DNA from 3 places in the Lysinibacillus capsici genome. Region 3 is predicted to be linked to each of the others. Evidence: riboswitches for the same ligand, from Rfam matches in the RefSeq annotation. Region 3 holds a riboswitch; each other region holds the start of a gene.

Region 1 (3,290 bases), 2.0 Mb from region 3:
CCAGCATAGAAAAGGGTTTAGCGATATAATCATCTGCCCCTAATCCTAAGCCCAACGCTTTATCAACATCACTGTCTTTTGCAGACATAATAATGATAGGAAGTGCTGCCTGCTCTCTAATAATCTTTAATACTTCCAATCCATTTAATTTAGGAATCATAATATCTAAAATGACCAAATCAAAGGTATTTTGCAAACAATTATGTAATGCCTCTTCGCCATTAGTCGCTGTTGTGACTTTGAAACCTTCCATCGTTAAGTAATTATCAACCATTTCACGAATGGCTTCATCGTCTTCTACAAGTAAAATATGCTTTTGCACTATCATGCACCTCTCCTATCAAACCCAATTTCCATATGTATATTACATTACCATATTTATGATGTTTGATTAGAGAGATTTTGTTTATGAGTATTGAAAAAAGAACTGCCCCATAAACCATCACTCTTAGGTTTACAGAACAGCTCTATTATTTAATCTTCAACTTTTAAATCACAATCTTTAAGTGGAAGCATTTTTGTTTTGTGCTTTATTTTATAGCCCAACCATAATGCTAAAAATAATGGAATCCCAATATACGAAACAAGCATACCGTACCAATCAATCTTATCGCCTGTAAAGGCTGTGTAATTTTGTCCAATGACTACAATCATACAAACTGTAAAAGCAAATAGTGGTCCAAACGGATATAATTTGGCTTTATAAGGTAATAACTTTGGATCCAAGCCCTGTGCATCAAACGCTCGGCGGAAACGATAATGACTAAACGCAATACCTAGCCATGCAATAAAGCCAGACATTCCAGAAGCATTTAATAGCCAGATATATACCACTCCATCGCCAAAGAAGGATGCCAAAAATGCTAAACAGCCTACAGCTAATGTTGCCATAAGTGCATAAATCGGAATACCTCTACGACTTAGCTTTGCAAAAAATTTAGGTGCATGTCCATCCACTGCTAATTGCCATAGCATACGAGAAGATGCATATAGTCCTGAATTTCCTGCTGACAGCATAGCCGTTAAAATAATGGCATTCATTAAAGAAGCAGCAAAGGCAATACCTAGACGGTCAAACACTAGTGTAAACGGTGATACTGCGATATCTTCTGATAACAAACGTTCGTCTGTAAATGGAATCAACATCCCGATTGCACCAATCGCTAAAATATAAAACAATAGAATACGCCAAAATACAGATTTAACAGCCTTCGGAATATTTTTACCAGGATTATCTGTTTCACCAGCTGTAATTCCTAGTAATTCTGTCCCTTGGAATGAGAATCCTGCAGCTAGGAAAATACCAAATGTAGCAAGGAAGCCACCATGGAATGGCCCATCACTAACAAAGAAATTAGTAAAACCTACAGGAGCCTGCCCACCTAAAATACCAAAAATCATTAGTAAGCTAATGATAATAAAAACAATAACCGTTGCTACTTTAATCATGGCAAACCAATATTCACTTTCACCATAACTTTTTACGGATAGTAAATTAAACGTCAATACAACAGCAATAAATAATACTGTCCAAAGTGCTGATGAGCTTTCTGGGAACCAATATTTCATAATTAATGACACAGCAGCAATTTCGGCAGCAATGGTGATTGCCCAGTTATACCAGTAGTTCCAGCCTAATGCAAAGCCCAAAGCGGGATCTACAAATTTGGTTGCATATGTACTAAATGAACCTGATGATGGCATATAGGCAGCCATTTCCCCTAAGCTTGTCATTAAAAAATACACCATAATACCGATTAAAGCATAGGCAAGCAATGCTCCCCCAGGCCCTGCCTGAGCAATAGCACCTCCACTAGCTAAGAATAGCCCCGTACCAATTGTACCGCCTAAAGAAATCATTGTAATATGACGGCTTTTTAATTCTTTTTTCAGCTTCGGCGCTTTATGTCCGAGCTGATTTACTTTTATTTCACTCACGATATAGCTTCCTTCCTATTTATGAGGCAAAAAAATGCCATCACATATACACTGTGATGGCTACGTTAATCCTCAGTTTTCCCTACATGATAGCTCAACACGTTGTACAAACGTGACAGTTCTGTTCCTTTCGGAGACAGCCCCAGCATGAGGTTTTCAAGTCCCCTCACACTTCGGCAATATTTCCTTTCAGCTAATCTCATCAATGCTTGTCATTTCAATTAGCATACTTATAAATATCGCGACCTCTACCTCAATACAAACATGAGGCATATAATTATTAAATTTATGATGTTTATTATACTAACATAAGACCATAGACATTTCAATACTGCAAGAAATGTTCCGTATTTTATGAATCTTCTACTATTTTTAATAGTGTGATAAAGTGTTATAGTAGTTCAATTAGAATGGTTATTATTAGGGGGGATTTATTTTGACTACAAATGATCATACCACTAGTTATCCAAGTAAAAAAATTAGCTGGACAGGAACAACCTTACTTTTAGTCTTTGGCGTTATCTTTATAGCCTCTACATTACGAATGCCACTAACTGTTGTTGGTCCAATTATATCCTTTATCCGTGAAGATCTTGGAATATCTAATGTATTGGCAGGCTTTCTAACAACGATTCCATTGCTGGCTTTTGCTATTATATCTCCATTTGCACCAGTTGTAGCACGCAAACTAGGGCTTGAGCTAACATTATTTTTATCAACTTTTCTCTTGGCCTTAGGAATTGTCCTACGTTCACTTGGTACGACAGAATTACTTCTATTGGGTACTGTGTTAATTGGCGTAGCCATTTCTTTTGGAAATGTACTAATTCCAGGATTATTAAAATTGAAATTTCCCTATCATGTGGGTTTATTAATGGCCTTTTTCACCATGTCCATGAATTTTACTGCTGGCCTTGGAGCTGGTATTAGCTATCCGATAGCTAATTCATCGTTAGGCTGGCAAGGTGCGCTTTCCATTGCACTCATACTCGTTCTAATTACAATCTTAATTTGGATACCTCAACTAAAGTCAAATTACCCAGAACCAGTTACTACATCTAAAAAGACCAGTACACCTTTATGGAAATCACCTGTTACTTGGGCTGTCACAGGGGCAATGGGTTTACAGTCTTTATTATTCTATACAACAGCAGCGTGGATACCTGAGATTTATATTGCTCAAGGTTTAGCGCCTGATAATGCTGGCTGGATGTTTTCAATCATGCAATTCTCACAAGTACCAATGGCTTTGGCAGTCCCTATTATTGCAGGTAAAATGACTTCTCAACGCCCACTTGTATTGATGTTTACATCCTTCTATTTAGTAGGCTTTGTTGGAGTTGTCATGGAAT
Region 2 (3,290 bases), 1.0 Mb from region 3:
AGCACTTATTTTAGAGCTGAATCTCATCAAATTACATGATCCAAAATATAATGTCATGTTAACGGATGATAAGACCTATCCATATTTAAAAATTACGAATGAAAAACATCCTCGTCTGATTACGACAAGGAAGGTAAAAAAGGATAAGGCTAAATATTTTGGCCCTTATCCGAATGCCTATGCAGCAAGTGAAACGAAAAAGCTATTGGATCGATTGTATCCGCTGCGCAAATGTGTTCAATTACCTTCCAAGGCTTGCTTGTACTATCACATGGGTCAATGCTTAGCACCTTGTGTGAAGGAAATTGATGGTCAGGTTTATCAAGAAATGATTGAGGATATGACGAAGTTTTTAAATGGTGGTGTGGAGACAGTCAAAAAAGAGCTTGAAGTTAAAATGCTAGCAGCTGCAGAAAACCTAGAATTTGAACGAGCGAAGGAATTCCGAGACCAAATTGCCCATATTGATACGGTTATGCAGAAGCAAAAAATAGTTTCAAGTGATACAACAAATCGAGATGTTTTTGGCTATGCTGTTGAAAAAGGATGGATGTGTGTTCAGGTTTTCTTTGTGCGCCAAGGAAAGCTGATTGAGCGTGATGTCTCAATTTTCCCGATCTATCAAGATGCAGAGGAAGAATTTTTAACATTTGTTGGGCGCTTTTATGAAAAGCCAGAGCATATTAAGCCAAAAGAAATTTTTATTCCACAAGCCATTGATGCAGCTATCTTAACAGAATTATTAGAAATTAAAGTGCTCACACCGAAAAGAGGTCAAAAGAAGGAATTGGTTGAATTAGCTACCAAAAATGCTGAAATTGCTGTGGCAGCTAAATTCCAGCTAATAGAGCGTCAGGAAGAACGTACGATTGGTGCTTGTGAGGCACTTGGTGAAGCAATGGGTATTAGTGCACCTTTACGAATTGAAGCTTTTGATAATAGTCATATGCATGGAACGGATGCAGTGTCTGCTATGGTTGTTTTCATTGATGGGAAGCCTGCGAAAAAGGAGTACCGAAAATATAAAACGCGTACAGCAGCCAAACATGATGATTACGGTGCAATGCAGGAGGTTATACGTCGTCGCTATATTCGTGTTTTAAAGGAAGGTCTACCATTACCAGATTTAGTCTTAATTGATGGTGGTAAGGGACAAATGGAAGTAGCCCGTGAAGTACTAGAAGATGAGCTTGGTCTTGTTATACCGATTGCTGGTTTAGCCAAAGATGATAAGCATAATACATCTCAGCTATTGTTTGGTGATCCACCAGAAGTGATTAGCTTAAAACGTACAAGTGATGGCTTTTATTTATTACAACGAATTCAAGACGAAGTCCATCGCTTTGCTATTACCTTCTTGCGTCAACAGCATGAGAAACATGCCATTCAATCTGTATTAGATCAAATTGAAGGGGTAGGACCAAAACGAAAGCAACAGCTGCTTAAACATTTCGGTTCAGTCAAAAAAATTCGAGAGGCGAGCGAGCTAGCATTACAGGAGGCTGGGATGCCCGCTAATTTAGCAAGCCAAATTTTTAGCTATTTTCAGCAACAATCATTGTCAAAGGAATAGGCATATGCTATGGTTATAAATAACATTGTTTTCAATGTTATGGAGAGCCAACTGTGTGACTAGTTTGTTTACGCTAAGGCTTAATGAATTGAATACATTCACTTTAAAGTGATGATAGAGGTGCAAGATTCAAGAGTAACACGATGGAGGATGGACAAGTCCAGAGATATTGTGTGAAAGGGGAGCTTGCCGAAGTACAGTATTGTTGTTCCTATGTTGTACTGGTTTTGCATTTAAGAAATGTAAGACTGTCGATTCTAAACGTTTCGGAGAGCTATCACACATGCGCAAGTTACGATTATTGTACATGTTATGGGCAGCTTTCACGTTATGTGGAGGCTGCCTTTTAGTTTTCTAGAAACAGTTTTACCCCCCTGTAATTTGGTAAAATACATGAACTGGAAGGGAGAACGAAAGAAATGGCTAAAATCGTGATGAAGTTTGGGGGAGCTGCATTAGCTTCTACTGAACAAATCCAAGAGGCTGCTAGGAAAGCGATTGCTGAAAAGGACAAAGGATTGGATGTAGTAGTGGTCGTTGCAGCAATGGGACACACTGCGAAAGAGATGAAATTGATGGTACACCAACTAACTGACGATGTGTCGAAAAGAGAATTAGATGCAGTGTTGTCAACTGGCTCTCAATTATCAAGTGCTTTATTTGCCATCGCCTTGCAGGAAGCAGGCTATGAGGCGGTGTCTCTAACTGGATGGCAAGCTGGTATACATACGGATGGTATGTATCGGCATGCTCGTATCGACTATATAGATATTAATCGAATGGAAGAACACTTTGCACAGGGACAAATTGTGGTTATTGCTGGAGAACAAGGGATTGACGAAGAGCACAATATCACCATGCTTGGGAAAGGTGGAGCTGAAACAGCTGCTGTTGCACTTGCCATAGCATTGGAAGCGGAGAGAGTAGATATGTATACAAATGTGGATGGTGTTTATACAGCAGATCCACGGTATGTTACAAATGCCCAAAAGCTACAAGAAATTTCCTATGATGAAATGTTGGAGTTATCGAATTTAGGGTCTCATATCATACATCCTCGTGCGGTGGAGTTAGCGAAAAAATTTCAAATGCCTGTTATTATACGCTCCAGTTTAATAGAATCAGTAGGCACTTTATTGAAGGAGGAAGTGGAAATGGAAAAAAATTTAGTCGTTCGTGGTGTTGCATTTGAATCAGATATTATTCGTTTAACAGTAGGGTATGATGCTTTTTCGAATGCTTCATTAGCAGATATATTTACGGTGCTTGCAGAGAACCGTATTAATGTTGATATTATTGTCCAAGCCATTATTGATGGGTTGAAGCCAACTGTATCGTTTTCCATTTTAAAAGAGGAATTTGCGGAAGCATTACGTGTTTTAGAGGATAGTAAATTATCACTCGGATTTAGTTTTGCCGACTTCGAAATTGGACTAGCAAAAGTTTCTATTATTGGTTCAGGCATGGCTTCCAATCCAGGCGTTGCCGCTCGTATGTTTGATCGGTTACGTCGTGAAAATATCCCTGTAAAAATGGTTAGTACTTCTGAAATAAAAGTGTCCGTTGTTGTACCACAGGATGATATGATCCAAGCAGCTAATGCTCTCCATGATGAATTTAATTTAGAGCAAGCACTTTACATATAATAATAGAAGAAACAGCATTTTATGTAATTGACCGAAATAAAAGGAAGAAAAAAGAAGGATTGTCATCCCAT
Region 3 (3,290 bases):
CCCTTTATAAATAATTTGACCGCCACTTGGCGTTTCTAATAAATTTATGCAACGAAGCAATGTGGATTTACCAGAGCCAGAGGAGCCAATTAAACAAACTACCTCTCCTTTTTCCACTTGGAAATTCACATCTTTTAACACTTGGTTACGTCCAAATGATTTACTTAAATGTTCGATTTTAATGACTGCCATTTGTGCGTCCCCCTATACAGCTTCTTTTTGTTCTTTTTGATAGGCATCAGGACCATCTAGACGTTTTTCAACATAAAGAAGGATGCGAGATGCGGTAAATGTCATGATGAAATAAAGAACACATGCAACGAAGAATGATTCGAAATAACGGAAGTTGTTACCCGAAATTGATTTTGTTTGGAAAAATAATTCCGTTACCCCAATGACATTTAATACGGCTGTATCTTTAATATTCATGATTAATTGGTTACCTGTAGCTGGTAAAACATTACGTGCTACTTGTGGTAAGACTACATGAAGCATAATTTGGAAGTGATTCATGCCAATTGCTGATGCTGCCTCGTATTGACCATTATCAATTGATACAATACCGCCACGAACAATTTCTGCCATATAGGCCCCTGTATTGAGGGAAACGACTAAAATACCTGCTGTAATAAAGTGCATATCGATACCGAATGCGATATCTAATCCGTAGTAGACAACCATAGCTTGTACAATCATTGGTGTACCACGGAAAAATTCAACATAGCATGTTAGTATAAAATTAATGAGCTTTAAGCTATAAAATTTCACACCTTTTTTACGAACTGGAATCGTATGCATAATTCCGATGAAAAATCCGATAAATGCACCAATAATTGTACTAATACTCGAAATCAGTAACGTATAATACGCACCTCGTAAAAACATTTGCCAGTTGTTTTCAATAATTGAAAGTATCCATTCAAGACTCATGATGTTCCTCCTAACAATGTCATCTTGCTCGTTTATTTCTTTTGTGTCCTAGCTCTTTCTACCATTCTATGATTTGTCACGCTAGGACATTATCATTATGTAGAGAGGTTCTCATTTTGATAATGATGAAATGATCATGCACGGACTAATTGCTAGTCCGTGCCATGTCATTATTGTGCTGCGGGCTGTTGAGAAATAGCTTCTTCCATAATGGCTTGACGATCATCTTCTGAAATGCCTTTTAGGATTTCATTGATTTTTTCACGATTTGCGTCATCTTTACGTAAGCCTACAGCAATTGAAGTATTTGATAGGTCTGTATCAAAGCCTTCTTCAAATGCTACATATGTGAATTTATCGTTGGCTGCAGAAGCGGAAATGCCCTCTGGACGTTCAGCTACATAGCCATCAATTTTACCTGCTTCTAACGCTACACGCATTGCTGGGAAGCTCTCCATTGCTGTTTGCTTTTCTACGCCTTTAATTTGATCGATAACTGTATAGTTTGATGTATTTAATTGTGATGTAATTTTAGCACCTGAGAAGTCTTGAATCGATTTTGCGCCTTCATATTTGCTACCTTTTTTAATAACCATAACAAAATCAGAAGTATAATAGTTTTCTGTAAAATCAATTGTTTTCTTACGTTCTTCTGTTGGTGACATACCTGCAATAATTGCATCAATTTTGTTCGATTGTAGCGCTGGAACTAATCCGTCCCACTCCATTTTAACAATGACTAACTCTTTGCCTAAACCTTCAGCGATTTTCTTTGCCATTTGTACATCATAGCCACCTGCATATTCTGCATTATCCGCAATTTTCACTGCGCCATTCGCATCGTCTTGCTGTGTCCAGTTGAACGGTGGGTAGCCAGCCTCCATGCCAATTCGGAATTCACCGCCGCCTTCTTCTTTGTCAGTTCCAGCATCACTTGAACCGCCCTCTTTTTTGTCGCTTGTGCCACATGCAGCTAGCACAATTGCCGTCATGATAGAGATCATTACTAACAACCATTTTCTTTTCATGAAAAACTCCCCTTTTCTGTAAAAAAATAAGACAACTGTACTAAAAAAGACCTAAGTTTATTGAACTTAGGTCTTACCTTTTATGACAGTTGCCCAAATCCTCACTATAATTTCCATGTTTCCGAGATAGCACAACCTAGTAAATCTGGAAATCCATTTACTAGGACAGTCCTGCACTTATTCACTGCAGACCCAGTATAAAAGTACGAGCTCCTTTTATACTTCGGCGATATTTCCTTCTTCATTGCGTCTTCGCTTGCTTTTACTCAACAATGAACTAATAAATACCGCGCCTCTACCTCACTGGTAACAATTCGTGAGGTTTGTTTATTTAATTGATATTTAGATACTACTATAAAACTAATATGTTCGTCAAGACGATTTTAACATTTTTCTGACTAATGACAATATTAGGATATTGTGCGTTCTGCTTCCACTTTAAATCGTTGAACTTTTGTTGATATTTCTGAAAATTACAACAAATATTTATTATAGAGTATGTTCTCTATGTGAGAAAAGTCGCGTTTTTTCTTTCTTTGCTCCTCTAAACGATATAACATTCGTACTCATTCAAGCATAGAATCGGTCAATACTCTTTGTCATACAAAAACCCTGCTGAACATTGTTCGCAGGGTTTAATGGCATTATGAATTTAATAATAAATCTTCAGGATTTTCGATTAATTCTTTAACTGTTTTTAAGAATCCTACAGAATCTTTACCATCGATGATACGGTGATCGTATGAAAGTGCTACATACATCATTGGACGGATTTGAACTTCACCATTTACTGCAACTGGACGGTTTACAATTGAGTGCATACCTAAAATACCAGCTTGCGTACCGTTCATAATTGGTGTTGACATTAATGAACCGAATACACCACCATTTGTGATTGTGAAGGATCCACCAGCCATGTCATTTAAGCCTAATTTTTTATCACGAGCTTTTGTCGCTAAGTTAGCGATATCTTTTTCGATTTCTGCAAAGTTTTTACTATTTGCATCGCGTACAACTGGTACGACTAAACCTTCTTCAGTTGATACAGCAATACCGATATCAAAGAAGTTATTTAAATGAATTTCATTGCCAGAGATTTGAGCGTTTACGTATGGGTATTTTTTCAGTGCTGCAACAACAGCTTTAGTGAAGAATGACATGAAACCAAGTTTGATGTCGTTTGCTTTTACAAACTCTTCTTGTTTACGTTTACGAAGTGCCATGATGTTTGTCATGTCAATTTCGTTGAATGTTGTTAACATTGCTGTTGATTGTTTAACTTCTAATAAACGTTTTGCAATTGTTTGGCGACGACGGCTCATTTTTTCAATT

The links. Region 3 has a riboswitch for lysine ahead of LCP48_RS11660 (transporter substrate-binding domain-containing protein). Riboswitches for the same ligand answer to the same signal wherever they lie in the genome.
Region 1: another riboswitch for lysine. It lies ahead of LCP48_RS01730 (amino acid permease); the one in region 3 lies ahead of LCP48_RS11660 (transporter substrate-binding domain-containing protein).
Region 2: another riboswitch for lysine. It lies ahead of LCP48_RS16855 (aspartate kinase); the one in region 3 lies ahead of LCP48_RS11660 (transporter substrate-binding domain-containing protein).

Annotation. Positions count from the first base shown of each region.
Region 1 covers NZ_CP084108.1:343,897-347,186, reverse strand. Annotated here, with positions in the region: gene LCP48_RS01735 (response regulator transcription factor) at 1-322, opposite strand, end outside; gene LCP48_RS01730 (amino acid permease) at 475-1,938, opposite strand; lysine riboswitch at 2,021-2,197, opposite strand; gene LCP48_RS01725 (CynX/NimT family MFS transporter) at 2,375-3,290, shown strand, end outside.
Region 2 covers NZ_CP084108.1:3,418,736-3,422,025, reverse strand. Annotated here, with positions in the region: gene uvrC (excinuclease ABC subunit UvrC) at 1-1,573, shown strand, start outside; lysine riboswitch at 1,681-1,858, shown strand; gene LCP48_RS16855 (aspartate kinase) at 1,993-3,219, shown strand.
Region 3 covers NZ_CP084108.1:2,374,672-2,377,961, reverse strand. Annotated here, with positions in the region: gene LCP48_RS11670 (amino acid ABC transporter ATP-binding protein) at 1-192, opposite strand, end outside; gene LCP48_RS11665 (amino acid ABC transporter permease) at 205-930, opposite strand; gene LCP48_RS11660 (transporter substrate-binding domain-containing protein) at 1,101-1,958, opposite strand; lysine riboswitch at 2,078-2,264, opposite strand; gene odhB (2-oxoglutarate dehydrogenase complex dihydrolipoyllysine-residue succinyltransferase) at 2,603-3,290, opposite strand, start outside.